Regions from separate parts of the Paraliobacillus sediminis genome, predicted to be linked through region 1. Evidence: riboswitches for the same ligand, from Rfam matches in the RefSeq annotation. Region 1 holds a riboswitch; the other holds the start of a gene.
What was found. Region 1 has a riboswitch for thiamine pyrophosphate ahead of D2K60_RS03925 (ECF transporter S component). Riboswitches for the same ligand answer to the same signal wherever they lie in the genome.

Region 1 (16,929 bases):
TTATTTATTGTTCCATTAAAACTGCATAACCAAACGGTGGAAGGTAGTTTTCACCCATGTCAATTTTCTTATTTTCTAATAAGTTAACATAGGCTTTATTTGCTTGCCAGGATTTAGCTTCATTTGTAAAATTAACAATCCACAGTTGCTGTTTATTTTCATTACTCATTCTTGGGATCACGACTATACCAGGATCAACTTGTAATGTATAGGATAAGTTTACATGACCAATAGCATCCTTTATTAATGCCTGTATTATAGTATTTCCCTTTTCCTCAATTGGTATGGAGCCCAGCAAGATAATTTTACCCTTACCGCGTTTTTTTTCAGTAATAAATGCTTTCCCTTTTGCCTGTCCTTCGCTAATGATACCTTTAACAGTTGTTCCGGCTTTTGGAACAAAGACATTGCTAAGCATGCTCAGTTTGGCATCGTGACCATAGGCTTCACCAATATGTCCGCTGTCTGTTGCTGGAAATTGCATAATATTTTCAACACCTGCAAGGTCACCTAGCTTACCTAGTCCACCAGTAGTGTGCCAGGTATGCTCTTTGGTTCGATCGCCTGCCATTGGTCCGACTACCCAAACGCCACCGTTTTCAACAAATGACGTTACTCTAGTTAGTAAATCATCGGAGAGATAGCGGACGAATGGTGAAAATAATACCTCACATCGCTCAAGTTGATGGCCCTCAGGAACTAGCTTGCGTTCAATTCCGATGTCAATGAAATGTTGATAGAATTCATTTACCAATTGCTTATAGTTATAGTCTTCACCTGGTTCACTCATATAGAAAGAGCGCGCACGATCCGAATATACAATTGCTATTTTAGGTTCAATCGGTTCCGATGTTTGTAATAAAGGATCAATCTTATCTAACAAATTCGCTGTCTCTACAACACTTGGGTATCCAATTGTCGGTTCTCCCCACGAACTTACCACAGAGCCATGTGGTTGTTCACAACCTGTACGTTGTCCTCTGAAAAGCCAATAGCAAAATGCTTCAGCTCCAGAGGCATAAGTAGCAAATGCTTCTGCGGGAACATATCCTTTTTGATGCATTTTACCGTATGCGTTCAGATGACCAACATAGGAAGTACTTGTTTCGAGTAACATATATTTTCGCGTATTATTCTTGATATAAGCCCAACGATCATTATTCATCATGAATCCCGCAAAATTACTTGCTGGCGTATAGGTATCAAAACTAATAAAATCTAAGTGTTCCGCCAACGCTTCATTGTCTAAATCAAACAGAAATCCTGTATTATGTGTAATCGGTATTGTAGTAATTGCACGGATTTTATCTGCTTGTTCACCAGCAAATTCAGAAATTTTCTCCATGGAAAATTGGTTGTACGCACGCAGCAGTGAACTGTTATGCAAAAAAGGTGTTGGTGTCGGTCGGACAACTTGATCAAAACCTAAATAAGCTTGACTCCAAATTGTAGTCCCCCATGCTTGATTTAAATTTTCAATCGTTTGATACTCTTTTTCTAACCATTCATGCCACATTTCTTTACAGCTACTACAGTAACAGGGTCCAACGTGACATTTGAATTCATTATCTAATTGTATTGCAATTACATTTGAGAATGAATTAACAGCTAATGCGATTTTTTCTGTAATTATTGCAGCTCGCTCACGGAAAAAAAGATTGTTTGTACAAATATGTTGACGTGATCCATGGGATTGTGGTGTTTGATCAGCGGTGTGATGTAAGCGTTCTGTGTGCTTATGTGTCATCCAGATTGGTGGAGTCGGAGTTGGCGTACAAACAATTACGTCGATATCATATCTTTGTAAAAGTTCGATTGTATTCGTTAATATGGACATATCAAAAGCATCAAGCTCAGGTTCTAGTGTAGACCAAATAAATTCACCGATCCTTACTAGGTTTATTCCTAATTTCTTCATATGTTTGATATCAGTCTCAACCGTTTTGGAATCCCATAATTCAGGATATAGTGCAGCACCATAATAGTTTTTAGGCAAAATTATTTCCTCCTTTATTTGGTAAGTCAGTTAGAAAAGTTAATGTAATGGGACAATATATTTTTTTGGTATCGCTTACAGTTAAGTTTAAAACATAAAACAAATTAAGTAAACATAAAAAAAGATAAATGAAGATATAATTCTGTTTTTGTATCAATTTATTAAGTATAATTAAAATAAAGTCTCCTTTTTAATTGATAAAATTAAAGACTGTATTCTAAAAGATTGTTGTTTATGATTAAATTTCTTTAGACTACGACATAACCCATCCGCTATAGAAGCAAATGGGTTCCTCCGCTAGTTTGAGGATCAAATTGTAATCTACGATAGAAAATTGATAAGCATGTCTATTGCTAATGTGAAATTAACTTCCATACTAAATAATAATGCATTCTTTTGACTCAATTTAGCGTATCAAATGAAATTGGCGACACTCCTACAGGAACAGCGCGGGCTGAAGATCCACTTGGAAGCGTTCTTTGCTTCCGAGTTAGCTGAAGCCGTGCCTGCGGAAAGGGAGCTAATTTTATTTGAGGAGCGGGTAATAAAGTCTAACTACATCGCATTTCCATCAAGTCCGAATATTGAAAAGTAACAATGTAAGCGAAAAGGGCCAAATTATTAGACTAGTGAATGTAAGGATTACTTTAACGCAAAATATAAGATAAGGAGTGTGAGAAGATGGAACAAATAACAATTTATTTAGTGGGAGATTCGACTGTCTCATCTTATGATACAGATGAGTTTCCAATGACTGGATGGGGACAGATGTTGTCCAACTATTTCAATGAGGGGATAACTATTTGCAATGCAGCAATTCCTGGTTATAGTTCAAAGAGTTTTATTGATGATGGTAAATTAGAAGCTATCAGAACGAAGATTAAGCCTAACGATTATTTATTTATCCAATTTGGTCACAATGATCAAAAACCAGATATAGAAAGACACACAGATCCTTTCACCACCTACAAGAATTACTTAAGAGAATATATTGAAGTGGCAAGGAATAATAAAGCGATTCCAGTTTTGATTACCCCAGTCCAGCGAAGGAAATTTTCAGCTAGTGGAGAAATAGAAAATACACATGGTGAATATTCTACTGCTATGAAACAACTTGCTGTAGAGCTTAATGTACCATTGATTGATTTAACATTAAAAAGTAAAAAATTATTTGAAAGTCTTGGGGATGAAAAGAGCAAAAAACTATTTTTGTGGTGCAAACCATCTGAATATAAGAATTATCCTGAGGGGGCAGAGGACAACACACACTTTCATCAATTTGGTGCAGATCAAATTGCAAAATTAATCATTGAAGGAATAGAAGAAACTGGACTAACTGTAGACACAAAATTAAGTTATTAAATATTCAAAAAACAATACCCCTCTTCATTTATGAAGAGGGGCTGGGTTATAAATGGTTTAGATTCTAATTTCCTTCTAATATTTGCCTTGTTTTATCCAATATTTCTTCATCTTTTAAACGGAATTTAAATTCTACTCTACGTGAAGCTTCTGGGCTATAGTCACCATTTTCATCTGTACGACCGTCTGTAAAGGACTTGCCATTTACCGTTAGTTTTTCCTGCAAGTGAGCTTGAATATTTTTATAAGGAAATTCATCCCCGAGGATATATTCTGCAACACTATAGGCTCTTTCTTGTGATAGTTGTAGATTATATAAATAGCCATCGGTACGATCAGCATGCCCTTCAATAATAATTTCCGAAATGTATTCTTCATAGCCACTTGCTAATAAAACATCTAAATATTTTGGAACAAACTCATCCAAAAATTGAAAGGAGTCATCTTTTAACTCTGCTCCATCATACTCAAATAAGATTTCTGTGTTAAAGATAATCGCACCTGTTTTCTCGTCCACCTCAATGCCTAAAGCAGAGTCTTGGAATTCTGCATTTAAGTCCTTTACAAGATTAGAACGGACACCCATAATTTGATCGATTGTTTCTTTCATTTCTTCAATTTGAATAGATTTAATAACCATCATCGAAATGAATATTAATGCAAAACACAACAGGATAGATGTTAATAAATCGGTAAAAGAGGGCCAAAAATGATTCTCTTCCTGTTCATCCTTAAACAGCCGTTGATATTTATTAATCATTTTGATTTAAACCCGAACGCCTCGTATTTGATCGTGCTACTTCCTGGCTGAAAGTCTGCATGTACTGATTCAGTTTATCAATTTGTTGGAGGAATTCATTAAAAGTTTGCTGTGTATAACGATTATTACTTTGCTGAATGTCTTCGCTGATCATTCGAATTTCCTTGAATTCTTTTTTAAGATCTTGATTCGTTCCCTGCACATATTCACTAATATTTCGAGCAACCTTGTCTAACTTTTCGCCAAGTGTTCCTTCTAAGTTAGTAACATAGTTAGCAAGGGTATCTTTTAAAACGCCAACATTTGCTTCGAGTTGATTTTCTCTATGGTTAAATGTGTTATTCATTTGTGAAATAGTTGTATTTATATCTGAAATAAGCTGCTTATTCTTCATTCCAATTTGTTCATATGTGTTGGTTGCTTCACGTACATGCTTTTCAAACGAAAGAGAATCTGCAGTGTGTACTTTAAGATGATTATTAAAATCTTGATTAAACTGCTTTAATTCATCAAAGCGATCCGATAAAAGATGCTTATATTCTGTTTGTGATTGGTTAATTGTTTCTAGTGCATCCGGTAATTGAACAATCGATCCGCCTAATCTATCAAAACCATTCGAGAGTTCGCTTAAGTATGTTGTTATTCCGGCCAGTTTAGTACCAAGGTCTTTACCGAATATTTGTTTGAATTCTTTATTTTGTTCTTCCATATGACGCACTAAACGCTGACTTTCTTTACTTATTGTTTGTTGACCATCTAAGATAGAGGCGGTGAATGTTTTTAAGTCAACCACTGTTTCTTCAAAATGGGTTAAGGTATCTATTTGTGTTGTCGAGACTGCTTCAATTTTTTTATACGTCTGTTCAAATGTACTTGCCATTTGCTCATTTCTTTGATCAATTTTCTTAAAGTAGGAGAAGAGTTGATCAAAGTTTTTATTTAGCTTTTTCGATGCATCATCAAAGCCGTTTGTCACCTTATGCATACTAGTAAATAGAAGTTGAAAGTCATGTAGATTAGTAGATAGCCCCTCATTAAATGTAGCCAAATCTTCTGCGGCTTGTTGCAAACCAGAAGTATAGTCTTTAAAACCATCAAAAGAACTTTCAATACTTTGTAAGGATTTTTGGTTTGTTTCTTGAAGCATGAGAATGGAGCTATTAATAGTTTCCGAAACTTCAATTAGTTTACTTATTCCGTTCTGTCCATTTTCAGTTAAATTTGTTTCAACTTTTAACATGATATCAGTTAGTAGAAATTCTGTATTTAGTGCTTTAATCATCACCGTCATGATTAAGGAAAATCCCATTCCAGCAATACTCGTATAAAATGCGACATCAATTCCTGATAAAACACTCGCAACATCCTCAACAAGTTGGTTTCCGCCTGAATTGATATTTCCTAATGACATGGTCAAGCCGATAAACGTTCCTAATATCCCGATTAAAATAAAAATAGATACGGTCATTTGAATCATTTTAATGAGACTAACAATAGGTATACCATAGACACGCCAACTGGAAAACTTCTCTTGAACGAATGTTTCTATTTTGACAGGTTCGGTTTGTTGTTTTAGGTCAAACTGTTCCTTGAAAAAACGTAAAGGTTCAATGTCCATCCTATTTGTTTCTTGTAAGTAAGAACGTATTTTCTTCAGTTTACTGAACAAGGAAAGATGAACAAAGAAGGTAACAATAAACGTGACAAATAAAATGATGAAGATTAGCTCAATCATCTGATTGGCCAGGATAGCTTGTGCTTTTTGTTCACTCGTAAAAAGTTGTAGAATTGCTTCTATCATTCCAGTTCCTCCTTGATGGACGACTTTAATGGCTCTAATTTATTAGTATTCGAAGCATGTCCAAATCATGAACTTTTCTTAATTAATTAATTAATATGAAAATACATAATTTCGTTGATTTTCCACATTCTAAAAAGATTCTATTTTTGGAAAGGTGTGTAAAGCATATCGATACGAGCTGGATGTCCATTATCCCATTTTTGATTGTTATTCCTGTTGCCATGTTTACCCGACAAGTACTCCCAGGTTTAGTATTGGGACTACTTGTTGGATCCTACATCATTTCACCATCTATTATTGGTGGCGTACAAGAGATGCTGATCTATGTAATACAAGCACTTATAGATGAAAATAATATTAAAATTATTGTCTTTCTATATATATTTTCTGGACTAATTGGGATGATCAAAATGACGGGTGGAATAAAGGGGTTTGTTGAGAAATCGGCAGAAAGGATTACCTCCAAAAAGCAAGCGCTATTTCTTACTTATATCTCTACAATTGGAACATTTAGCGCACCGACCTTTCGTTTTGTAACGATTGCGCCAATTATGAAAGCCATACTAAAAAAAGTGAAAATGTCGACAAAAGAACTAGGATTTGTAATTGAAACGACGGCTACACCTGTTATCGTGTTGATCCCATTCGCAACTGCATTTGTAGGCTATATGATATCTGTTATTCAAATCTCTACAGAAACAATGGGAATGACTATTGATCCTTATACACTTTTTATTCAGAGTATTCCATTTAACTTTTTTGCTATTGTTATTATTTTACTTGGTATCTATTTGAGTTTTTTTCATCATTCTCATACGGATGCACCGATGGAAGTGGATGACGAAAAAGACGATGATTGGCATGACTGTCATCCAGCAGTTCATAAGGATCTACCTAGTAAAGCTTGGAATTTACTCATTCCTATTTTATTGGTGATCGTACTTACGCTATTTTTAACATGGTGGGATGGACGTGCTGCCGGTCAGTCACTATTTGAGGCTTTTATTCGAGCTGATGTATTAGAGGCAATGGTGGTTGCTTTATTAATTACGGTGTTTGTCTCGATTATTCTATATAGGGTTCAACGGTTTAAATTAAGTGACTTAGTTAACAGCTTTATTGTCGGTGGAAATGATCTCATGTCTGTGATTGTCTTATTGTCGATTGTCTGGGGACTATCATCTGTGACGAGTGATTTAGGGTTTTCTGAATTCGTTACAGCACATACAGACTGGATTCCTCAGATGTTTGTCACACCACTTATGTTTGTCTTTGGCGCTACTATTTCTTACTTTATTGGTTCTGCATGGGGAACATGGGGAATTTTAATGCCTTTAGGTGTATCGCTTGCTATATCTGCGGATGTATCCTTGCCATTAATGATTGGAGCGGTTTTCGCGAGTGGTTCGTTTGGCGCATTTGCGTCGCCACTTAGTGACGACACGAATACATTAGCAAATATTTTAGATTTATCTACTATGGACTATGCCCGCTTTAAACTGAAACCTGCATTGATCGCGGCAGCAATAACTACTATTTTATATACTGGTGTAACTTTTATTCTTTAAAAAAGGTGAGAAAGTCTAGTTTGATCACAAACGGTTGGTAATTGATCACAAATCCGACCGGTTGATCACAAACAGTGGTAAATGATCGCAAATGCCACCGATTGATCACAAAACCTATCAAGTTGATCACAAACCAAAAAACGCAAGAGCCACTGAGAGTAGCTCTTGCGTCGATTTTAACTAATTGGCGTATCCATGTGTGCTTTGAACTCTTTTGTTGTCATAACACTTTAAGCAGAAGAGGATAAGTTACTTTCTATGGTGATTTTTAAAGAGTTTTAAAAAAAGAAGATAGTCACCTGTTTATAGGTGGCTATCTTCTTTCTCTAGGACTGAGTATGAGTAGACCTTATTTCTACCGCTATTTTTTGATTTGTATAATGCAGCATCTGCGTTTCTATACAAGTTATCCATATAGATTGAGGTGTCAGGGTATGTTGCGACGCCAATAGATACTGTGATGTTAATAGGTAGGGTGTCATTATTTATTAAGAATACGTAATCTGCAACGTTTCCCCTAATTTTTTCGGCTATTTGTAACACGTCTACATATGGATAATCCAGTAATAAAACGGTGAATTCTTCTCCACCATTTCTTGATACGGTATCAAGTGGACGACAGCTATCTTTTATAATTGTGGCAACACTTTTCAGTATTAAATCACCTTGTGGATGCCCGTATGTGTCATTTACTTGCTTAAAGTGGTCAATATCAATAACTAAAATAGATAACTTCTCCTGTTTTTTCATTCTATTAAATGCACGATCAAAACTTCTTACATTATTTAGTCCAGTTAATGGATCGAGGAATGCGTTGATTTCGTATTCTTTAAATAACTTATTCGATTGGAGTAAGTGATTATTCATGGAGACAGCAAGTATGCCAGCTACAATTATGATGAGCCAATATGCAACATTAATCGTAAGATAAGTCTTGAGCTCAGTAAATAGACCATAGGTTATGATTGAAAATACGATGTTACTAAGAATGAGCATAGTGATTACAGATAACCATCTGTTTTTGATTCTGCTAGCAAAAAATAAAAAGATTAGTGCTGAAAAGACTACTAAGAGTACATTTGATAAGGAGGATAGATTAAATCCTATAAGAAATCGGTAAACGATAATGCTTACTCCTGTAAAAGTTGTCGCAATCCAACCGCCATAAATCGCAACAAGCATTAATGGGATTATTCTTAGATCGATTATCGTATTTCCATCCACTTGGATACTAAAGTACATTAACACAATACCTAATATCCCACCTGCAATGCCAAGGAGAATGGTCTTGTGATTATATAAGGTAATGAATTTCGATCGATAGATTTGGTGATATAAAAATATAAAAGAAATTAATACTGTAAGATTTAAAAAGAATGCTTCAATAAACATTATCACGTTGGAAACGACCCTCTCAGTAGCGCACGGCTATTTTAAAGAACATAAGAAGTATATTCTAATATATCCCCAACATTTTTGCTATAGAATTATTAATCGCAGCGTATAATTATTCTAATTTATTGAACAAATTAGGAACGAGTATTCCTTTTGTAAGTTGGATTATAAATGATATAATAAAGAGATAACGTTAGAGCATGGTGGGTGGTTTGCCACATCCTTAATATATAGATAGAAGCAGTATAAGATTATGAAAGGGTTGGTGTATCATGTCCACAGACAAATTGGATTTATCTAGCTTCGAAAAAAAAATGGTAGTAAGAAATATTAGAAAAAATGATTTTAAACAGATTATTCAGATGCAAGCAGTATGTTTTCCTAATATGGATCCTTGGGAAATAGAGCATTTAGAAAGTCATCACGCTATTTTTCCAGAAGGACAGATATGCGTAGAGTATGATGGGAAGTTAATTGGAAGTAGTTCTAGTCTTATTATTAACTTTGATGAGTACGATGATAAACACACATGGGATGACATTACAGATGAAGGGTATATTACAAATCATGATCCAGAGGGTTATAACCTATATGGTATTGAAGTTATGGTTGATCCTGCATTTAGAGGTATGAAAATTGGAAAGAGAATGTATGAAGCGCGAAAAGAATTAGCGCGTGAACTAAATTTGAAAAGTATTATTATCGGTGGAAGAATACCGAATTATCATAAATATGAACATGAACTAACACCAAGGGAATACGTAGAAGAAGTAATGAGCAAAAATATCCACGATCCTGTGCTGACTTTTCAGAGTATGAATGGTTTTACTGTTATGCGGATAAATCCTGGATACATGCCAGACGATAAACAATCAGCAAAATATGCTACATTGATGGAATGGAATAACGTTGATTATCATGCAAAAACAAAACGTCATTTCAAAACAGCTTTCCCTGTTCGGATTACCGTAATTCAATATATGATGAAGAACATTGAATCATTTGAAGAGTTTGCTACACAAGTAGAATATTATGTAGATGTGGCTTATGATTTCGGTTCAGATTTCGCTGTATTCCCAGAAATCTTTACGACGCAGCTGATGTCATTTTTAGAAGAGAAGGTTCCTTCTAAATCAGTTAGAAAACTGGCCGAATATACAGAAGATTATATTGAACTTTTTACAAAACTAGCTGTTAAATATAACGTGAATATCATCGGTGGGTCACATTTTGTTGAAGAAGATGATCATATTTATAATATTGCCTACTTGTTCCGTCGCGATGGTACGATTGAGAAACAGTATAAGATTCACGTAACACCAAATGAGAAAAAATGGTGGGGAATTAAACCTGGTGATGTTGTGAAAGTATTTGATACAGACTGTGGTAAAATTGCCATTCAAATCTGTTATGATATTCAATTTCCAGAGCTTTCCCGTTATGCGGTAGATCAAGGTGCTAATATTATTTTTGTTCCGTTTTGTACGGATGATCGTCAAGGATATTTACGTGTTCGCTATTGTGCACAAGCCCGTGCTGTGGAAAATCAAGTCTATACCGTTATCGCAGGAACAGTTGGGAACTTAACACAGGTGGAAAATATGGATATACAGTATGCGCAATCCGGAATCTTTACGCCATCAGATTTTGAATTTGCACGTGATGGAATTATTGGCGAATGTCACCCTAATATCGAAACAGTTGTAGTAGGTGATGTTGATTTAGAAATCCTACGTAGGCAACGAAAATCAGGAACAGTACGTCAATTACGAGATCGTAGAAAAGATTTATTCGAAATTAATTACAAAAATATTCAAACAGAAGTGAAACATTTAAAATAAGCGTTTATGAGAAAGCCCTCCATTAGTGAAAACTATTGGAGGGTTTTCTTTAAGTGAATAACATGCATGAAAATGTCGTGCACCTTTGATTTTTCCTAACGCTTCATTTAATAGTAACTTTAAACAATTACAAAAGAAAATTTAGACATAGTATACATACGATAAAGTTATCAGAAATGTTAAAATAATTATATAAGCACAATAAATTTTAATGAACGTCCTGTTTAAAATGGATTTTCAGATATAGTTAATGAAGAGAGGGATGAAAGGCATGAGTTTAGAAGAATTAAACAAACGAGTGAAAACCGACCTTTCCTATCTTGCGTTTGGTGGTTCAGACTGGGTACGCCCACATGACCATTCAGAAGGTCATGTCTATGATGCGATAATTGTTGGAGGCGGCCAAAGTGGTTTAGCAGCAGCTTTTGGACTTCTCCGAGAGAGAGTATCTAATATCTTAGTCATTGATGAAAACCCTGATGGGTTGGAAGGGCCATGGGAAACTTATGCTCGTATGGTTACGTTACGGACACCTAAACAGTTGACCTCCATTGATTTGGGCATTCCTTCTTTAACATTCCGTTCTTGGTGGGAAGCTCAATTTGGACCTGAAGAATGGGAAGCAATTGATAAAATTCCACGTGGAGATTGGATGAATTATCTCCGTTGGTATCGAGCAGTTTTAAATTTACCTGTTATAAATAAAGTAAAGTTAAATCTCATAGAACCGACAGAAGAAGGCATACACCGTCTACATATTGAAGGAAAGGGCGCGCCATCAGAGACATTATTGGCCCGTAAAGTAGTTTTAGCTACTGGGATTCAAGGAGGAGGCCAATGGTATGTGCCACCAATGATTTCAGATAATCTACCAAAACATCTTTATGCACACACATCGAAACCGATAGATTTTGAAAAACTAAAAGGAAAGAAAGTTGCTGTCTTAGGTGGTGGAGCATCTGCTTTTGATAATGCTAACTTTGCATTAGAGGAAGGTGTGGATGAAGCGCACGTATTTGTCCGTCGAAAAAAGATGCCACGTATAAATCCAATTCGACAAATGGAGGCTTCTGGATTAATTGAACGATTCCCTGCCTTGTCTGATGCAGATAAATATGCTGCTATCGCTCATTTCTTTAAGCATAATCAACCACCAACAAATGACACATTTAGTCGTGCAACATCATGGCCAGGTTTTAACCTACACTTAGGTGCACCATGGTTAAGTGTAGAGACTAAAGGTGATGGCGCACAAGTTACCACACCACAAGGTGCATTCTACTTCGATTTTCTTATTATCAGTACTGGTCTTTTAACCGATCCAGCTTTACGACCAGAGTTGAAACGTGTTGAAACGCATATTGCACGCTGGGGAGATCTTTATGATGCGCCAGATGAAGTCGCAAATCCTGTCTTAGATGCGCATCCATACCTTAGCCAAGGCTTTTCTTTTATAAGTCGAGATGAAAAAGGAAAGAAACGTTTACATGGATTATTTGCTTTTAATTATTCTGCTTTAATCAGTTGTGGTATCTCAGCTTCTGCACTTTCAGGAATGCGGTTTGGCGTACCGAATTTAGTAGAAGAAATCTCTAATCAACTTTTTCTTGATGATCGCGAAGACATTCTAAAGAACTTTTTTGACTATGATGAAGAAGAATTTGTAGGCGAATGGTCGAAAACAAGTAACCAATCTGTTTAATATATTACTCAACTCTCTGACATAAAAAATGAGCGCTGAACGGTGGCTGTTATGAGTTTGGCGTGTGTTCATTATAAACCTTGACACGATTTAAAAATTGTTAATTACTGAATAAACATAGACTCTGTCTTAACTGTCATGTTGATTTCCGCTTCAGGCAGTCGCTTTCCGCGGGCAAGTCTTCAGCTAACTTTGAAAAGCAAAAACCACTTTCCAAAGTGGATCTTCAGATCTTGCTTTTCCCGCAGCGTGTCTAAACTTGTAAGATACTTACCACAAAGTTTTTCTCAATTGCGTCAGATCAAATGTACAGATGATTTACCAAAGAAGCGTCCTATCCGGCATAATGCTGAATAGGACGCTTTGTTTACTCTTGATAACGCACATCTTGAATATCCCAAAAGGTGAAGTTGTCTACTAGTAAAAAGGACAATCCAATTGTAATAATAAAATAAACAATAAAGCCTAGATCATATTTAGAAAAGCCAAATTGGTAATAGTAGGTTCGGTTTTTTGCAACAGAGAACCGTTTAGCTTCCATGGCAATCGCAATGCGATGGGCTTTGCGAATGCTTTGTGCAAGCATTGGAATAGAATATGCTTTTAGTTTTTTATAAAAGCCGACGATACCCTTTTGGTGCACAACACCTCTAACCTTTAACGCATACCGTAATGTTTGAAATTCCTCAATCATAATAGGTATTAAACGTATCGCCGCCATAAAGCTATAAGCATATTTAGGTTTTAACTTTACTTGTTGCATCAATGAATAGAACAAATATACCGGTCTAGTTGTTAGTGCAAAAATAACACCTAATAGCGCAAACAGTATGCCACGAAAACCTAAATGCATACCTCTAACAAAGCTTTCTTCCGTTATGTGGATAAGTCCCCATTTGAACCATGTGCTATCTCCCTTTCCAAAAAAGATCATCGATGTAGAAGATGTTAAAAAGATAAGTAGAAAAGGAATAGTTATTAAAAGAAGCCTCTTCTTTGGATGTCCAGTAAAAAATAAATAAAGTAAAAGCGTACCACCTAAAAAGTTGAGAAGTAAGTTTATATTATGGATAAATAAAACCCCAGTAAATAAGAAAACAATGACGATAAACTTTAAACTGGGATTTATTTTGTGTAGCCACGTTTCTTCAAAGGAAAAGTCCATTTGTACGCTTTCGCCTCCTTGTTTATAATGCTCTACTTTGCTTGATAGACGTTCTAACTTTACGATCTTCTACTAATTTCCCATCCTTAACTGTCCAAACTCTACTTGCAAAGTGATCCACAATCTGTTGATCGTGCGTTACCATAATAATTGTTGATCCGGTCTTTCTTAAATCTTCTAACTGTTCAAGGATGCTAAAAGTATTTTTTGCGTCTTGTCCGAAAGTCGGTTCGTCAAGTAATAGAATGGGCTGATTGTTAACAATAGAAGCTGCAACACTAAGCCTACGTTTTTGCCCCATTGAAAGTTGATATGGGTGATTCTGCTGCACGTGATGCAAGTGAAATATGTTTAGTAACGTGGTAACACGTTCTTTTATTTTATCTTCACTCCACTTTTCAAGCTTCAATGTATAAGCAATTTCGTCATAGGTTGCGTTCGTAATAAACTGTAACTCAGGGTTTTGAAAAACAAAGCTAATATAATCTGTCATACGCTCTACTTTTCTGTTATCTATGTCAAAAATCTCATAGACGCCTTTTGTCTTGATTAGCTGAATCAGCCCATGTAAGAGTGTACTTTTACCTGCACCATTTTCACCAACTACTGCTATCCATTCACCTGGATAGACTGCTAGATTGTCGACTTCTATTTTCTTTGTTTTTCCGCGATAACCAGTAAAATTTTGAAGAGAAAGAGCAGGCGCTTGATTAGAATTTTCATCAATCGTCGGATTTACCTTCTTTGTTTTTCTTAGATAATCTTGCCACACTTCTGGATACCAAATTCCTTGTTCGATTAAAAGATGTTTGTATGCTTTGAAAATATCGTGACTCGATCCATCAGCGATAATTTTTCCAGTTTCATTTAGAATCACGACGCGATCAACGATATCAATAATATGATCGATTTTATGTTCCACAATAATGAACGTTCTATCTTTTTCGGTTTTTTTAATCGTATCCCAAACAGCTTTTGTTCCTTCTGGATCTAGCATCGCTGTTGGCTCATCTAAAAATAACACCTCTGGTTCAAGTGCTAATACACAAGCGAGCGCCAAGCGTTGTTTCATGCCACCAGATAACGTTTTGATGTTGGTGTGCAAATCGTCAAATGATAACCCTACTTGTGATAAATAGTTGCGCATCAGTGTCTTCATCTCTGCCCTTGGTATTTGTAAGTTTTCTAAAACAAAGGCAAGCTCCTCATCCACATAAGGCATGCAAAATTGTGTGTCCGGATCTTGAAATAAATACCCCCAGGAGTTTGGCGTATCAATCTTATCTGCTTTCATCGCTATCTCTATTGAGTTTGGAATTAGGCCAGTTAATACTTGTAAAAGTGTTGACTTTCCAGAACCAGATGGGCCTAGCAATAAAACCTTTTCCCCCTTTTTAAAAGAAAGGGATAAATCTTTAAACAATAAGGAGGAACCTCCTGGAAACTTCAATCTTAAATTTTCTACTTCTGTTATATGTGGCATAAATAAAAGCCTCCTAATCTAGTCTAATGATTTATAATCATCGCTCGAAACAGGACGTACGAGGTTGGTAACTCCTGTTTTTTCTAAAGCAGTTACAATTAAGCGGGCAAAGACACCAGCAATAAGAATCGCTCCAATAATTCGCGCGCTAAACATTAAAATTAAGTTCCATAAAGCTAAGTCCCCGATATAGCCATAATAATAGTCAATAACGATAGATGCGATCGCTGAACCGATACCGGCAAGACTTACAACAAACATGTTGAACTTTTTATAACGAAATGCGGCAAATATGAGCTCCGCTGCTAATCCTTGTCCTATACCAAACAGAAGTGTAGCTACACCCCATTCGCCTCCAAAAATAAATTCCCCGTGAGCCGCGGCTACCTCTGCCAGTAGTGCTACACCTGGTTTGCGAATAATTAAATAAGCAACGGTTGCAGCGATAAACCACATCCCATAAATCAGTTGTTCGATATGTAAACCAAATGTGGAAACAATCCCATAAAGTGGTCCCCAAAGCTTATAAATTAAACCGAAAATTAAAGCAATAATCACTGTTACAAGAATATCGGATAGATTCAAACTCTTTCTCATTACATACAACTCCCTTTTCGAATTTTTAAAATTGTGAACACAAAAAACCACTTTCTTTACGCATAAAGAAAGTGGTTGTATCGGAAAATTTAAAATAAATGTACAGATTTAAGCATTCCGTCACGCCACTTCCCTACGCTAGTGCAAACTAGATCAGGTTCTAAGGGTCTTAAAGTTGGTTACTTTAATCTCAGTCTTTAAAAAGACACCCCTAGTGGGTAGATATTTAATTTTGTAGTTAGCATACCATAATTTAACTATAAGTCAACGGTAAATTTTTGAGTAAATGTTGTGTTTGATCACAAAACCGAGTGAATTGATCACATAGAGAGTAGATTGATCATATAGCAATAGACTTGATCAGATCTTCAGTGAAATGATCACAAACTGGACTGATTTGATCACAAGTAAATAAATATTAAATAAGATACTGTCACAAATCCGACTAGGTCAAACATAAACTATCCTAGTCTGAAATTAGGGGGTAAATGATGTATCCATATTATAATCAGTATCAACCGGTTAATCAGTTTTATAGGGAAGTTCCTTATTCACACCCGTATCCGCAACAATTCAGTTACTGGGACCGCCAACCATTTACAAGAGGCCAAGCGACATGGACCGAGGGGGGACGTGTTACACAATGTGGTATTCCTTGGTCACATAATGAATATATGACAGCCGCTGTTGGAGTGAATTCACCTTATCAGTGTGGTCAATCTTTAAAGGTACGCGAGCTTTCTACCCAAAATCAAAGGGAAATGATTGTGACGATTGTCGATAAAGTTCCAGGGTACCCAGCGGATAAAATTAACTTACATCGAAAGGCATTTGAAGCGTTAGGTGCAGATCCAGCTGTTGGTGTGATAAATATTGAGTTTGAAGCTTCACCAGAATTAGCGGAAATAGAATGGGGAAAATATTTGTTAGAAGTTACGCAAGTAGCTTATCCGAATTATAATGTATCAGATTATAATTTTGTTGAACGAACAAACCCAGCTCCAAATCAAACAAGGGAAGTTTATCACTATACGTTACAATCCCCTCAAGAAAGGATTAAAATCCAAGGCACTGTAATTTATAATCCAAATACGAATCGTGTTATATCTTTTGATATAAAAGAAACGTAAAGTGCAAAAAAGCCCAATCTATGTTTTAATCGGATTGGGCTTTCAATCATTTATTCAATTCATCAAAATTCATGTTGAACCACAGAGGATCATTGTTATTCACATCACCATTATAGTTTATTAACAATT
Region 2 (16,929 bases), on a different contig from region 1:
CAATATAGGTAGCGATTGCAGCAAGTATAAATAATATGAGTACAGTAGGTCCTGCTCTTTTAATTGCAATCGCTGAACCTAGAAAAAATCCAGTTCCAATTGTACAACCAATTCCGATTAAAGCCAATTGCCACCATTTTATTTTCTTTTGTTTTCCTTTTTTATTAGACCCCATTTTATATCCCCCCGTGATATTTTTTAAACATATTGTCTTAGTATAGCCAGCAGTTTTTTTCCTACTACCTAAAAGTTAAATCCCCTATTGTATTTATTGGTATATCTGAATGAAGGACAACATATCATTGAATAGTCTGATTAAATAGGAGGGATTTTATTGTTTTTTCATGTAAAAGAACTACAATATGAAGCAAAAGTTTCAAGACCGGATCCTGTCTATGCAAAAAAGTTACAAGAAGTATTAGGCGGTCAATGGGGTGAAATATCAGTAATGATGCAATATATGTTTCAAGGTTTTAATTGTAGAGGGAATAAGAAATATCGTGATTTACTCATGGATATTGGCACAGAAGAAATTGCGCACGTTGAACTTTTAGCAACACTTATCGCTAGGTTATTGGATAACACACCAATTGACGTGCAAGAACAAGCATATCAATCTGATCCAGCACTTGCTGCGATTATGGGTGGCATGAATCCGCAACATGCAATTGTTTCTGGGTTAGGTGCTATGCCAACAGATAGTGTTGGTAATAGATGGTCAGCTGATTATATAATATCAAGCGGGAACCTACTTGCTGATTTCCGTGCCAATGTAACAGCAGAGTCACAAGGAAGATTACAAGTTGCGCGTCTATACCAGATGACAGACGATCCTTTAGTCAAAGATTCATTAAGCTTTTTGTTAGCACGTGATACCGCTCACCAAAATCAATGGATTGAAGCAATTCGTGAGCTTGAAGCACAGGCGCAAGATGTTGTCGTTCCAACTAATTTCCCCCGTGAATGTGAAAAACAAGAAGTTGCTTATGATCTATACAACACATCACAAGGTCAAGCAGATGCGAATGGACCATGGGCACAAGGTGTGGCACCTGATGGCAGAGGACAATTTAGATACATCGCGCAACCTGTACCATATGCAGGAATACCCAAGCTACAACCCGCACCAGCAAACCTATTTAATACACCTCCACTACCATCAAAATAAAAATCCTATTGATCATATATGTAAAAAATGAAGCATTGATAAAATGCTTCATTTTATTTTTTATTTAGTCTTCTTCGTCCTTATAAGGTGTTAATTCGTCAGAAGATTCGGTAATGTAATTTGTTCGATTTATTGGTATAAACGTATCACTGTTCATCTCTAATTTTTTCGCAACATATTTATGAAAAATCACTTCAGCTATCGCCACAACAACAGCTGAAACTAATGCTGCTGCGAATGGATTTCCACCCACTGTTAATCCATCAGTCATTAGATAAATAATGACAAACGCCATGCCGAAATCCGCAGCTGTTGCAATTGTGTTATTTGTTCGAGATAGTATAAGCAAATCACCAAATAAATAAGCAGAAAACCCTAAAACAATGCTTATAAATAGTACATTGCCAAACGAAACGTCGTACCCGATTCCTAATATTGTATAAAGAACTACTAATAATAGTAATATTTTCAACCCAATTAAACTAAAATGTTTGATAGTCACACCTCCTCTATCTATTTTTTGTATCTAACGCAATAATATACTTGTATAATTTTAGAAATTGATTGTTTTCCTTCCTTCTTTTAACCGTATGATTTAGATAATAAAACACATACTTAAGGATATAAATTGATCATTGAGGTGAACATTCATGAAAGCTGTTACGTATCAAGGAAAACATCAAATTGCAGTTAAAAAGGTAGATTATCCAAAAATACAAGATAAGCAAGACATTATCGTTCGGATTACTTCTACGGCAATTTGCGGTTCTGATCTGCACTTGTATCAAGGAAACTTTCCATTACCCATTGGCTACGTGATCGGACATGAACCAATGGGAATTGTTGAAGAAGTCGGTTCTGAAGTAACTAAATTAAAAAAAGGTGACCGTGTTGTTATTCCTTTTACTGTAGCTTGTGGAACGTGTCAATATTGTCATGCACATCAAGAAAGCCAATGTGATAATGCGAATCCACACTATGATTCAGGTGGCTATTTTGGATATTCGGAAAAATTCGGGAATCATCCAGGAGGACAAGCTGAATATTTACGCGTACCTTTTGGTAACTACACTCCTTTTCGAATTCCAGATGATTGCGAACTTGAAGATGAGTCACTACTGTTTCTTTCTGATGTGCTACCTACAGCTTACTGGAGTGTAGAAAATGCAGGTGTAAAAGCTGGTGATACCGTGATTGTTTTAGGATCAGGTCCTATCGGTTTAATGACACAGCAATTTGCGTGGCAAAAAGGTGCGGAACGGGTAATTGCTGTAGATTATATTGACAACCGCTTGCAGTTTTCTAAAAATATAAATAAGACGGAGATATTTGACTTTACGAAACATGATGATATGGGAGAAGTTTTAAAAGACGTAACAAATGGTGGTGCTGATGTTGTGATTGATTGTGTCGGTATGGATGGTAAAAAGTCACCTTTAGAATTTGTAGAACAAAAACTTAAATTGCAAGGTGGAACAATGGGACCAATCCAGATTGCAACAAAGGCTGTTAAAAAATGTGGAACGTATCAAATTACTGGTGTGTATGGAGGTAATTATAATTTATTCCCTTTAGGTGCCTTCTTTTCTAGAAATATAACTATTAAGACTGGACAAGCACATGCAAGGTCCTTCATGGAACCAATTTATAAGCAAATTGTAAATGGGGAGATTGACCCGTCAAAGATCATTACACACAGTCTACCTCTAGATGAGGCATCACATGGTTATAACATATTTAATAAAAAGGAAGACAATTGTATTAAAGTTATACTCAAACCATAATATACAAGAAAGAACTCTAGGGGGTACAGCACCCACTAGAGTTCTTTTTTGTTCTATTTATTGATACATTCCATCACTTTAACCTGCAATCGGGTTTTGCCCCTCGTATTTCATCATCATTGCTTGAATTTTTTCTTGGTCTTCAGGTACTACCTGATGCATAGTACCGATTTTTGTAGTGATAGCTAGATCAGCTGGTTCTAATGGATAATAACCTTTGCTAACCATGTATTGCCATGCTTCATATGCATGAGAACAGCTCATCATAAAGGCTGTTTGTAGGAAAGAACGTATTTTTCAAACTTTATTTATTTACAAATTTAAAAGCGATTCATCCCACACCTAAAGGAATGGGCTTTCTCACCTTTAATTCTGTAATTCGTGTGCAGCTAATTTCATTTTTTCTCTTCCTTTTTGAATATAGTTTTACTCTAATATTCTTTCATATACCAAATTAAATTCATCAAATTACGACGTTTTTGGAATAAGTTTTACGTTGATGAAAAGACTATCTGTGTAAGAACAAACAAAGGAGTGTTTAAAAATGGGTGTATTATCAGGTAATCCAAAGAAACAACCACTTCATTATGGTGAAGTTTTCAGTCTGTGGTCATTTCTAGCAGCTGCTAAAGGTAACTATGCGGCGTATCAAACATTTATTAACCATACTGGTGACAAAGAACTGAAAAATTTGCTTGAAGATTTAAATCGAGGTATGAAGCAAGAAATGGAAAGTGTTGAAGAGATACTTAAAATAAATGGGATTGCTTTACCTCCTTCACCTCCTGAACGGTCACTGGCTGACATTGAAGATATTCCTTCAGGTGCGAAGTTCAGTGATCAAGAGATTAGTGCAGTTGTTTCTGCAAATATTTCAGCAGGATTAATTGCTTGCAGTACAATCATTGGACAGTCTCTACGCGAAGATATTGCAATGCTATTTGGACAGTTCCATATGAATAAAGCACAAGCTGGAGCAAAGGCGCTCCGACTGAATAAAGACAAAGGATGGATCATACTCCCTCCAATGCAAGCGAAAATTCCAAATAAAGAATAGCAAAAAAAGCACTAGAATTCTAGTGCTTTTTTATTTTAGCTACTTTGTAATTCGAATGGTGTTTAATACAAAAAATGCGGATTAGCAACTCACCTTACGTCTCAATTCTATCACTTCCGCCGAATTATAACTTAAGTCCATATATTAAAAAGCAATTACTGTCTGCGTAAAGTACTTTTAGCCTTAATACCAGCTTATTTCATCTCTTCTAGTGGCCATTTTTCTAATTTATAAGCCATGTTCCAAAATAAATATTCGTATTGACTGCTAATTAAGAAGTGTTCTTTCATTCGTTCTCGATCAGATGAGGTTACAGTTTCAGCTAATTGATCTAACCTATCAATTTGTTCCTCTACTAACGTGCGGAACCAATCAGATCCGTATGCTTTAATCCATTCTTGATAAATGGGCTCGTCTGGTGTTTTGTTCTTTAACTGTTCTCCAACTTCATAATAAACCCAGTAGCAAGGTAATATTGCTGCAATCACATCACCGAGATGACCTTGGTAAGCAGCACGATACATATGAGAACTATAAGCGTAAGCGGTTGGAGCAGGTTTAAATGCTTTTTGTTCTGCATCCGTAATATCTAATAATTTAGAAAAAGTACGATGCAAATCTAATTCTGCTTGATAGGTTCCTTGCGCATGTGACGCCATACTATTTGTTGTCTCTAAACCCTCCGCCTTTGCAGCACCAAGTGCCTGAACACGGGCGAATTGTGCTAAATAATAAGAGTCCTGCATGACATAATAACGAAAGTTCTCTATAGGTAATGTGCCATCACCAATCCCCTTAACAAAAGGGTGATTAAAACTAGCCTGCCAAACTGGATCTGCTTCCTTTCGAATACGTTCTGAAAATTTCATCGTTACTTCCTCCTTTATCTGCATAAAAAACCACCTTCTCTGATTAAAAGAAAGTGGTGGCATGATAAAGTAATCGAAAGAAAGACTTTATTTCCATCCACTTCCCTCCGCTAGTTTGAACTAGATCAGGTTCTAAGAGTCTTGAAGTATCACTTCAATCTCAGTCTTTATAAAAGACTCCTCTAGTGGTTTTTCGTGCTATTTGGTTCTGTTTATAGAATAACATCTAGGGAGATAATGTCAATGCTATTAAAGTAAACTTTCTTCGAGTGTTTTCATTTGATAAAAGTAACCTTGCTTTTGCATTAATACTGTATAAGATCCAGATTCAATAATCTCACCATGATCCATGACAATAATTTGGTCCATTTTTTCTAAACCATTTAAACGGTGACTAACTAACAGTAACGTATCTGTTTGCGCTTGTTCAAAAAGCTGTTTGTGAATCATTCGTTCTGTTTGCGCATCAAGAGATGACGTTGGTTCATCTAAAATCCACAAATGACCCTGTTTTAAGATTGCTCTAGCAATTGCCAGACGTTGTTTTTCGCCACCAGAAAGATTTTCACCGTTTTCTGATACATGATCATCAAGCGAAAAGTCTTCAAGTTGCACCTTTACTAATGCATCATTTAATATAAAATCATCTAATGCAGCATCAGCAAGCAATAAGTTTTCACGAATTGTTCCATAAAAGAAATGATTTTCTTGTAAAACAACTATTGCTTTTTCCCATAATGCACTTCCTGAAACAGTTGAAATATCATGATCATTCCAATAAATAGTGCCCGTCTGAATTTGTTGTAGCTTTAAAACCAATTGCAGTAAAGTTGATTTTCCTGATCCACTAGCTCCAACAATTGCTGTTTTCGAACCTGCTGGAATTTCTAAACTAAGAGAAGGAATGGTTGTACGCCAATCTCCCATATACGTGAAGGTGATATTTTGAAATTTAATTGCTGGTGCCCTGCTTTCAACCTGATGACTGATAATCTCTACTGCGTTCACTTGAATATCCGGATCCTCCACCACATTATATAAACGACTTGATGCGTCCCGGCTTTCTTGCATATAAATCGGGAAAACAGCCATAGGAGCTGCAGGTTCAAAAACGGTTAGAGAGATCATCACAAGCATCGCTAAAAAAAGTCCTTCTAACGTACCATCTACAACTAAATAAGCGCCAACAGCTAGAACTAACCAACTTACGATAAAGGTTATAAAACCATTGAATGATTGACTATAGACTTTATTAATATTCTCGCGTTTTTGCTTTTCAATATACTTATCTGATTGTGTTATTAACTGGTCTTGTTTCTTTTGCAATTGTTGAAATATCTTTAAATCTCGAAAGCCATACATCAATTCAGTAACTTCCGTAGAAAGATCTCCACGCTCTTGTCTAACGCTATCCTTAATTTTCAATTGTCTGAATGAAAAAATTGCAGGAATAACAAATACGGTTAACAAAAGACCCAATAATAAAATTAACGCAATTTCAATGGAATAAAAGCTGCTAAATAAAATCGTTGTGACAAAAACAAGCAATAAAACTATCGGTGGATAAAAAACACGTAGAAAGAAGTTCTGAAGACTTTCCACATCACCTACTACACGGCCAAGTATATCTCCGCTTCTATACTTATGAAAAATTTGCGGAACAAGAGGTTCTAACTTTTCAAAGAAAGTAACACGTAAATTGCTTAAGATAGTAAACGTAGCCCGGTGAGAATAAATACGTTCGCCATATTTAGAACTAGCTTTAATAAAACCTAGTAATTTAACGGTAGAAGTAAGCATAATTAATGCATAAAATGGAGGCATTAAAGCTGCTTTAGAAATAAGATAGCCACTAGCAGCAAATAGTCCGACGCTACTAATGCCTGCTATGAAGCCAAATAAAATTGCAAACAGAATATCTTTTTTCTCAATCAGCATCAGTTTAATGACTTTTAAAAGAGCGCTCATGCTTCTTCTCCCCCTTGTTGAATCGTCACCATATCTTTATAAGCAGGTAAAGTAGCTAATAATGTTTCATGTGTTCCGACAGCTAGTAATTGACCCTTATCCAAGAAAAGAATTTGATCTGCGGTTTTAATCGTGTGCAATCGATGTGCTACTGTTATAACTGTCGCAGTTTTTGACAACTGTTCAATCGATTCCTGTAATATTTTTTCAGTAGTTAAATCAAGTCCGCGTGTAGGTTCATCAAGTAAAACAACTTTAGGCTTTTTCAAAAATGCCCGTGCGATAGACACGCGTTGTTTCTCCCCACTAGATAACCCTCGACCAGCTTCTCCAATTGGAGTATTATATTGTTTTTCTAATGATTCAATTAACGGCGCAATTCCGGCTAATTGGGCAGCTTGTTGAACATCCTTTTCTGTTACTGCCATATTCGTTCCCATTTCGATATTCTCCCCAATTGTTCCTGAGAAGATATACGGTTGTTGTGATATATAAGAAAGTTGTCCAAGCCATGAAGACTCAGTGAAGTCAATAAGCGGTTGTTGATCAAGTTTGATCGCGCCATGTTCAGGAGTGATCATACCAGCTAATAAATGTAGTAGCGTGGATTTACCTGCCCCACTTGCCCCAACAATTGCTATCTTTTGCTTTGGTAAGAAAGTGGCTTCAATAGCCTGCAAATTAAACTTACTATCCGGATAACTAAACCCAAGCTGATCTAAGTGAATCGTTGGTGGTTCGTCCTTCTTGCTTATATCCTTTTCTCCCCATTTAATCGTATAATCCTCTTCATCGAACGCTTCTAATACTTTTTTAGCGGCACCCATACTGCTTCTTCCATTATGAAAAGTCGTGCCGAGTTCTTTTAACGAAGAAAAGAATTCAGGTACGAGAACTAGGATAACAAATGCAGTGAAAAACGAAAGACTTTCATAAATGATTAACTGTATTGCCAGTTCTAAAGCAATAATACCGATACTCAGCATTGAAATAACTTCAAGCATAAACGATTGCGTAAAGGCAACCTTTAAAATATCCATTGTGGTATCTCGAAAACCAAGACTACTTTTCTCTATTTTATCTTTCTGTTGTTTTGTTTGGCCAAACAGTTTTAATGTAACAAGTCCTTGTAACGTATCTAAAAAGGTGCCAGAAAAAGAAGCTAATTTATCTAGCTTTTCTTCTGACTTTTTTTGCGTTTGTAAGCCAATTACAATCATGAAGATTGGAATAAATGGTGCTGTCACAAGTAATATGATTCCTGAATTAATATGTTGTGTAAAAATAACGATCATGACTAGTAATGGTACAAATGTACTTTGCATTACTTGTGGAATAAACTGACTGTAGAAACTATCCATTTCATCGACACCGTCTAACAACATACTAACCTTTTTACCTGTTTGTCCCTTTTCAGCCAGTTGGACTGGACGGGCTGCATACTTTTCTAATAAATTTCTCCGTACAGTCCCTTTTACATCACTTGCTAGTGAAACACCAATTCGCTTGCTTATATAATCCGTTAATGCTCGCGTGAAGAGAACAAGTAACAATACCATTAACCATGGTATCATTGCATGAAACGTTTGGTTCTTAAGAAAGACCCCATCAACAACAGTAGTCATAGCAAAAGCCTGCATGATTATTGATAGTCCAAGTGCTATGGTTAACACAATTAAAAAGAAGATCCTTGTTTTATGCATCCATACGGTTTGCTTTAAATTTTGCATGAACGATTCAGTCCCCTAACACAAATTTTGCGTACACGATTATTTTTTCCCTTTCGCATAATCTGCATTAAATAGAAATAAACGCATGAGTAAGAAAAGAGATGGTACTAATAAGAGTAATCCGCCAATAAAGGCGACAATTAAAGCAATACCCATCGCTTCATTTGTCACGCTATCCTCAATGTGAATGAACGGATCAAGTAAATAAGGATACTGCGCAATACCATAACCGAAAAATGCAAAGAAAAATTGTAACATAATCGTGATAAAAGCGGATCCATAATTTCTACCCATATATAAAAGACCCATTGCTATTAAGAAAAATCCCATCGATAAACCGAAAATCCACCACAGGTCTAACATATTATTAAAATGACGTTCGTTACGTTGACTTAAAGCAATCATTGTTGTTAAAGCCATTATAATAGTAGGTGTTGCCCAAAATAGTGCCCATCTTCGTACCAATTTAAGAGCTGATTGGTCATCAGCACGTGAAGCATAATACGTTAAAAAGCTTGCACTAATAAATAATAGTGCTGTTATCGCTAATGCAACAATACTCCATGCTAAAGGACTTGTGAACAACTCCAAATATTTAAGTGAAACTACACCATTTTCTTCGGTAATGAATCCACCTTCTGAGATAGTTAATGCAACAGATAAGGATGCTGGAATTAACAAACCAGTAGCTCCATAAAGAAACATGTATACGTTACTCTGTTTTGATCCATAGTTTTCAAAAGCATAAAATGACCCTCGAATTGCTAACAGTACGATCGCAAAACTTGCAGGTACGAGTAATGCAGAACCATAATAATAAGCAGTTGATGGGAAAAACCCTACTATTCCAACAAAAAAGAAGACAAGGAACACGTTGGTAACTTCCCAAACGGGTGATAAATATCGTGAAATTATCTGATTGATAATATGATCTCGTTTCGTCATTTTTGCATAAAAGGCGAAAAATCCTGCACCAAAGTCGATCGAAGCAATGATTAGGTAACCATACAAAAATAACCATAAAACTGTTATTCCAATTATTTCGTAACTCATTTTTCAGCCCCCTTTTCCGTTTCAGGGTAGTGTTTTTCTAATTCTAGTTCTGCTGGATTGTCTTTAAATAATTTTCTCATCGTAATTACAAATAGTGTTCCTAGAACAATATATAGGCCTAAAAACAAAAAGAACATATGCAGAATATATGGTGACGATGTCGCTGCTTCTTCTACTCGCATATAACCACGCAAGATCCATGGTTGCCTGCCTTCTTCTGCATAAATCCAACCGAATTCTACAGCTAACATTGCTAATGGTCCACTTAATGCAATAAGCCAGAGCATGAATTTATTATTTGCATTCCATTTTTTAAGTCGACTTAGAACGAGATAAAGGAAAGAAATCCCTATTAAGAACATTCCAATCGAAACCATTAAATCAAACATATAATGAATCCATAATGGTGGTCGTTCATCTTCTGGTGTTTCTTCTAATCCTGTAACTTCGCTCATGAAATTGCCATGTGCTAAAAAGCTCAAAGCTCCTGGAATTCGAATAGCACCAACAATTTCATTATCTTCGTTTAGCCAACCAAATAAGAGCAGATCAGCGTTCTCTTCCGTTTCAAAAAGCCATTCTGCGGCAGCTAATTTTTCAGGTTGATTATTTGCCAAATATTTAGCCGAAGCATCTCCTGCTACTGCAGTTATCAAAGAAAAAACGAACATTGATATGACGGTTAATTTTAATGCCTTTTTATGGTACGCAGAAGCACCTTTATTTCGTAACAACGCAATAGCCGCAATGGTAGCTAAAATAGCAGCAACAGTAAGATAGGATCCTCCTACAACATGTGCAATTCTAGTAGGTGAAGATGGGTTTAACATCGCTTCTAGTGGATTGACTGCAGCAAACTCACCATTCTCCATTGTGAATCCAGCAGGTGAATTCATAAACGAATTTACAGTAGTGATGAAAACTGCAGACATTCCAGCTCCAATTACAACTGGTATTGAAAGTAACCAGTGTGTATATTTTCCTTTAAAACGATTCCAGGTATATAAATAGATACCTAAGAAAATTGCTTCAAAGAAAAATGCGAAAACTTCCATGAACAGGGGTAAAGCAATTACATTACCTGCGAGTTGCATGAAGTTTGGCCAAACTAATGATAGTTGTAAACCAATAGCTGTACCAGTGACAACACCAATTGCAACGGTAATAATAAATCCACGCGCCCAACGCTTCGCTAACAATTCATAATGCTTGTCCTTCTTTTTAATTCCAATAAACTCGGCTAATGAAATAAATAATGGCACACCAACTCCTAATGTTGCAAAGATGATATGAAATGTCAGGGTCATTGCTGTGATTAATCTACTAATGGTGACTGTATCAAATTCCATTGATCTTTCCTCCTCGCACATTATTAATACTTAAGTGAAGTAATACACATACTCTGTTTACTATTTTAACATTTATTAAATAATAATGGTTATCCTTTTGTATTATAAACTTAATGGTTTGAAAAGTTGTGAATAGCTAATGACTATTCTGTGACGAATTCGTGTCAATTATTTTAACTCAACTTTCGCACTGTTAAACAAGCACTTAAGTCATGGTATAACAAGAAAGTCTAACAATCCAAAATAGAAGTTGATTTCAAGCTACTTTGATAATCATCCGTGCGTTTGACCTGACGCACATGATAGGAATTATGTTGTAAGAGGCATAAAGTTCATACCCGCTCCTCAAATGAAATTGACTCGCTTTCCGTAGGCACGGCTTCAGCTAATTTGGTAAAGAAAACCGCTTTACCGAATGGATCTTCAGCCCGTGCTGTTCCTACTGGACAAGGAAGGCTTCGACAGCGACACATCGCACGAGAAAATGGCTTTATATTTTCGAGGATCTCATCAATTTCATTTGATACGCTGGATAGAGTTTAAAATTAATATATTAGCTGCTGGTCAAGAAGTTTTATTGTGCTTCTCACAAACAGCTTCTCACAATATACTGATTGATTGTAGCGTAGGGCAGTCGACTCCTGCGGGAAAAGCAAGATCTGAAGATCCACTTTGGAAAGTGGTTTTGCTTTTCAAAGTTAACTGAAGACTTGCCCGCGGAAAGCGACTGACTGAAGCGCAAATCAACATGGCAGTTACGACAAAGTCTATGGGTATGCAGTAATAAACATTTTTAAATAGTGTCAATTTTTATAATGAACACAAACTAAACTCATAACAGCCAACGTTTAGCGCTTATTTTTTAAGTGAGAAAGTTGAGTTATCATTAAAAGATCATTCTTCTTAATTTACCTTCCAACACATTAAATAAACCTCTTTTTTAACAAAAAATTTATCAGTTGATTAAACCTTCTAAATCTTCAAGATATCACGAATATCCTGTTCTGTAATTATCGAACTTACTTGTTCTTCCGGATCAATTATTTCACCAATTAGATCCCTTTTTTTATCCTGTAGCGCATGCATCTTTTCTTCGATCGTTCCTTTTGCGACAAGTTTTATCACTTGTACATCACGCGTTTGACCAAATCGATAAGCGCGGTCTGCAGCCTGTTCTTCAACAGCAGGGTTCCACCAGCTATCATAAAAAATCACTGTATCAGCGCCTGTTAAATTGAGGCCTTGTCCACCCGCTTTCATTGAAATAAGGAAAATATCGCGTACACCATCATTAAAATGATTACAGATATTCAAACGTTCTTCCGCAGGTGTTTTTCCATCAAGGTAGAAGAAAGCGTGTTCCCTTTTTGTTAATTCTCTTCCTATTAAATCGAGCATCTTAGTAAATTGTGAGAAGATTAACACCCTTCTGCCTGACTGTTTTATCTCTTCGATCATTGTTAATAATTGTTCGAATTTAGCTGATGTTCCAGTATAGTCATCAATAAAAAGACTTGGATGACAGCAGATCTGTCGTAGCCTAGTTAATCCTGCCAAGATGCGAATTTTATTTTTTCGAAATGTTGCTTTATCCAAATGCTTTAATGTATCATGCCTTAGTTTAGCCAAATACGCCGCATATAATTTCTTTTGTTCAGATAATAATTCAGTTGATTCAAGTGTTTCTGTCTTTTTAGGTAGTTCTTTTAATACAGTAGTCTTCAACCTACGAAGTAAAAAAGGCCGTGCTCTTCTTGCTATTGTCTTTCTCGACAGTGTACTGTATTCTTTTAGTCCTAAAAAGAGGTCTGGAAAGATTACATGAAAAATTGCCCATAATTCTTCTATAGTATTTTCAACTGGAGTTCCTGTTAGAGCAAACTTATGATTAGCTTGAATTCGTTTTACCGAACGAGCAGTTTGGGTAATCGGATTTTTAAATGCTTGTGCTTCATCAAAAAAGACAGTGTGAAAGACGTTTTTTTCAAAATGTTGGACATCTTGACGTAGTATTGGATAAGACGTAATGATCACATCCATCTCCGTTAGTAACTTTAGTTGTTTTAGTCGTTTATTTCTATTTCCATCTATTACAACAACCTTCAGTTCCGATCCGAATTTGCTTAATTCATTCAACCAGTTATAAGTAACAGAAGATGGACAAATAATCAGTACGGGCTGCTTGTGCTCTCGAATAGATGTAAGCTCTGATAAAATAAAAGTAATACTCTGTATCGTCTTACCTAATCCCATATCGTCCGCTAATATGCCACCAAAACCATAGTTAGCCAATGTTTTTAACCATTGAAAACCCTCTACTTGATAATCCCGTAAGATTGGTTCTAAGTTTTTGGGTACATCAAATGTTTTGCTTTCTGGATTTTCAATTGTATTTAAAAAATGACGGAACGAATCTTCGACTAAAAAAGTATTACTCGACTCGACCGAATCAAGGATCTCCATATACTTCTCGATTGGTAATGTTAGACCATCAACTAAATCACCAGTTCGTTGCGGTGGTAGACCTTGAAGGAAACGATGGATCTCTTCGAACTCTCTCGTATTTAAGGCAAGTAACCCCCCGTTTTGCAAACGATAATACTTACGTTTTTCCTCTATAGCTTCTAGAAGATCACGAATTTCATCATCTGGTATCCCGTCCATTTCGAACTTAAATTCTAACCAATTGGTACGTTCCCTTTTGAACTTGACACGAATTTTTGGGAAATTATTACTGGTAACAATTCGATTTCTTATTGCCGTTGTTGTATACACGTGTGCTAATCGTTGTAGTTCTGGAAGTTTATAATATAAGAAGTCATATTCTAATTCCTCATTATAAAGAACATATCCACTTTCCGTCGTAGCAAATAGACTATTCTCCATAATTTGTAGAATCTGTTCTTCTTTTTCTTCATCTCTTATAAACATGGTGTGGATGGTTGGTTCGCTGTTTTCTAGTGGATTGATCACGCTATTTTCATAATGAAATTCTAGCCCTGCAAGTAAGCGGTTTTTAACACGATCCAAATAGAGTTTAGCAATCAAAGGAACTGGTGTAACTTTCTGTTGAAGCTCTTTTGTAATATTAACCTTCCCTAATCCTTTTAATCCCGGCACAACCTTTTCTAGAAAAAAATTAACTTGTTGTTTTGGAATTCCTATTTCATTCGTATTTGAACCATCTAACATTCTTTTTAATTCAACTAATTGCTTCGTATGTTGTTGATTTAATTTTGCGAATTTACCATCGTAAAATATCATTTTATAAGACAGAAATACAACCATATTCTCTAAACCACTTACGGTTAATTGATATCCTTCTTCTATTGTTTCGGTCAACTCAAACGTTAAGGGTAATTGCTCTACAGTAAGTTTAATTCCTTGATAAATAGCTGATTTATAGTGGATAGTAATTTCTGGTACGTTTATGAGTAATGGTAATAGTTTCGTCCACATAGAGGCAGGAATGAGCATCTGTTGCTTTCCGACCTTATCAATAGACTTCCTTGATAAACCTTCCAGATATAAACGTTCATCTCCCATAATTTGTATCAGTAATTGGACAACTGAGTCAGTCTCTTGATTAAAACAGTGTTCGTGTAAGTCAAATATAAACCCAGAAGAAATCTTATAAGGTCTTCCTTCTTGTAGATGTGTTAAAAATGTACGAATATCTAAAACGGATTCTTCATTTAATTTCACTTCCACTGTCAAAAGATAGTTTTTTTCATCCAATTTTATCGGTTTACAAATAAATGCTACATCAATCACTTTTCTATTCTCAAAATGCAATTGCTGTCCACTAGTACGTGAAGTTGATTGATTAAAAATCTCTAACAACCCATTTGACAACTTCGATGACGTGTCAGAATCCTTCGTCTTATGTTGTAGTTCTTTGATGGCTATTAAAACGGCTGCTACATGTTGACAGTCAAAAGCATAACTAGCTAATTTTGGGCAGCTACAAGAAGATTGAAAACCCTCGTTTGACTTTTTCTCGATATCAACATAAAAAGATTCTTTACCTATAACAATTGCTTTACATCCATTTGATGTACTTGTTTCAATCTTGACTTTATTAGCACGGTAAAAAGAATTCCCACTTTTATAGGAAAGCTCTCCGCATCTTTCTTCTATAATTTTTCGATTTAATTTTAAATTCAATGGTTTAGTCACTCCTATGTTGAAAAATGCACTAGTGAAATTGTATCACATTGGCACATGTATATAACGTATAAACGGCTTACGTGATTTAGTGAAATAGATCATTTTTATATTAAACTAGATCCACTTTAATACATTGCTCCTAGTTAGAACATAAAAACAACCTCTTCTTTTTAGGAAGAGGTTGTTTTTAGATTAAGCTAAAGCTTTCCAGATATCATTCGTAAAAGCAATCGGGTCTTCTACAGCTAGTCCTTCAATTAATAATGCTTGGTTATACAAAATGTTTGTATATACGTCTACTTTCTCTTTATCTTTATTAAAAGCTTCTTTTAATGATTCAAACACATCGTGATGAATATTAATTTCTAATATTTTATCAGCCTTCACTTCTTGGTTATCAGGCATCATACTTAAAATTTTCTCCATCTCAATTGAAATTTCACCGTCATTACTTAAACAAACAGGATGTGTTTTTAAGCGTTTAGATACACGAACATCTTTTACTTTATCAGATAGTACAGACTTCATGTGATCTAATAGTTCTTGATTTGCTTTTGTTTCATCTTCTGTATTTGTTTCAGCATCATCAGAATCAAATCCTAAATCACCACTTGATACAGATTTGAATTCTTTACCTTGATAATTCATAATCATTTTAATAGCAAATTCATCAACGTCATCAGTGAAGTATAAAATTTCATAGCCCTTATCTAAAACCATTTCAGTTTGTGGCAGTCGTTCAATTCGCTCATTTGTTTGCCCAGATCCATAATAAATAAATGTTTGATCTTCTGGCATTCTTTCCACATATTCTTCTAGTGTAACTAGTTTCTTCTCTTTAGAAGAATGGAATAATAATAAGTCTTGTAATACATCCTTATTTTGGCCAAAGTCACTATATACACCATATTTTAACTGGCGGCCAAATGAAGTATAGAACTTTTCATATTTTTCCCGGTCGTTGCGTAACATTTTTTGCAATTCCGATTTTATTTTTTTCGTAATATTCTTCTCAATTAATTTCAACTGACGATCATGTTGTAGCATCTCACGTGAAATATTAAGTGATAAATCTTCTGAATCAACAAGACCCTGAACAAAACTAAAGTAATCTGGTAGTAAGTCAGCACATTTACTCATGATTAATACACCGTTGGAATATAACTCAAGACCTTTTTCGTATTCAGCAGAGTAATAATTATATGGCATGTTCTCTGGGATATACAAGATAGCTTCATAACGGATATTTCCATCTACACTAACATGAATATGCTGAAGTGGCTTATCAAAACCGTAATGTTTATCAGCATAGAACTGCTCATAATCTTCAGTTGTCAACTCATTCTTATTCTTTTTCCAGATTGGTATCATACTATTTACTGTTTTTTCTTCAATAACTTCTTCTGTTTCATCTGCATCATCTGCTTTTGGTTTTTGTTCAGTGACATCCATTTTAATAGGATAACGGATAAAATCAGAGTATTTTTTAATTATCGTTTTAAGTTCATTTTCATCTAAGAAGCTTTCAAAATCATCTTCTTCTGTGCTCTCTTTAATATCTAGTGTAATGGTAGTACCAATAGTATCTTTCTCAGCTAGCTCTATTGAATACCCATCTGCGCCTTCAGAGTGCCATTTATATGCTTGATCGCTTCCTAGAGCTTTTGTCCACACGTTAACAACATCTGCGACCATAAACGCAGCATAGAAACCAACACCAAATTGACCAATAATATCATGACCGTCTTTCACTTCGTTATCTTTTTTGAATGCTAAAGATC

Region 2: another riboswitch for thiamine pyrophosphate. It lies ahead of tenA (thiaminase II); the one in region 1 lies ahead of D2K60_RS03925 (ECF transporter S component).

Annotation. Positions count from the first base shown of each region.
Region 1 is NZ_QJSI01000001.1:899,831-916,759, forward strand. It holds gene D2K60_RS03875 (beta-galactosidase) at 5-1,996, opposite strand; gene D2K60_RS03880 (rhamnogalacturonan acetylesterase) at 2,678-3,358, shown strand; gene D2K60_RS03885 (OmpA family protein) at 3,423-4,118, opposite strand; gene D2K60_RS03890 (MotA/TolQ/ExbB proton channel family protein) at 4,111-5,919, opposite strand; gene D2K60_RS03895 (Na+/H+ antiporter NhaC family protein) at 6,087-7,487, shown strand; gene D2K60_RS03900 (diguanylate cyclase) at 7,791-8,879, opposite strand; gene D2K60_RS03905 (bifunctional GNAT family N-acetyltransferase/carbon-nitrogen hydrolase family protein) at 9,155-10,723, shown strand; gene D2K60_RS03910 (flavin-containing monooxygenase) at 10,995-12,425, shown strand; gene D2K60_RS03915 (energy-coupling factor transporter transmembrane component T family protein) at 12,793-13,590, opposite strand; gene D2K60_RS03920 (ABC transporter ATP-binding protein) at 13,613-15,073, opposite strand; gene D2K60_RS03925 (ECF transporter S component) at 15,092-15,670, opposite strand; TPP riboswitch at 15,784-15,893, opposite strand; gene D2K60_RS03930 (DUF3889 domain-containing protein) at 16,162-16,800, shown strand; gene D2K60_RS03935 (SET domain-containing protein) at 16,847-16,929, opposite strand, start outside.
Region 2 is NZ_QJSI01000002.1:387,137-404,065, forward strand. It holds gene D2K60_RS08065 (amino acid permease) at 1-175, opposite strand, end outside; gene D2K60_RS08070 (manganese catalase) at 335-1,168, shown strand; gene D2K60_RS08075 (DUF2512 family protein) at 1,233-1,670, opposite strand; gene D2K60_RS08080 (zinc-dependent alcohol dehydrogenase) at 1,819-2,952, shown strand; gene D2K60_RS08085 (spore coat protein) at 3,031-3,246, opposite strand; gene D2K60_RS08090 (DUF3231 family protein) at 3,497-4,009, shown strand; gene tenA (thiaminase II) at 4,204-4,878, opposite strand; TPP riboswitch at 4,964-5,072, opposite strand; gene cydC (thiol reductant ABC exporter subunit CydC) at 5,128-6,846, opposite strand; gene cydD (thiol reductant ABC exporter subunit CydD) at 6,843-8,576, opposite strand; gene D2K60_RS08110 (cytochrome d ubiquinol oxidase subunit II) at 8,616-9,629, opposite strand; gene D2K60_RS08115 (cytochrome ubiquinol oxidase subunit I) at 9,626-10,978, opposite strand; gene D2K60_RS08125 (DEAD/DEAH box helicase) at 11,951-15,145, opposite strand; gene htpG (molecular chaperone HtpG) at 15,341-16,929, opposite strand, start outside.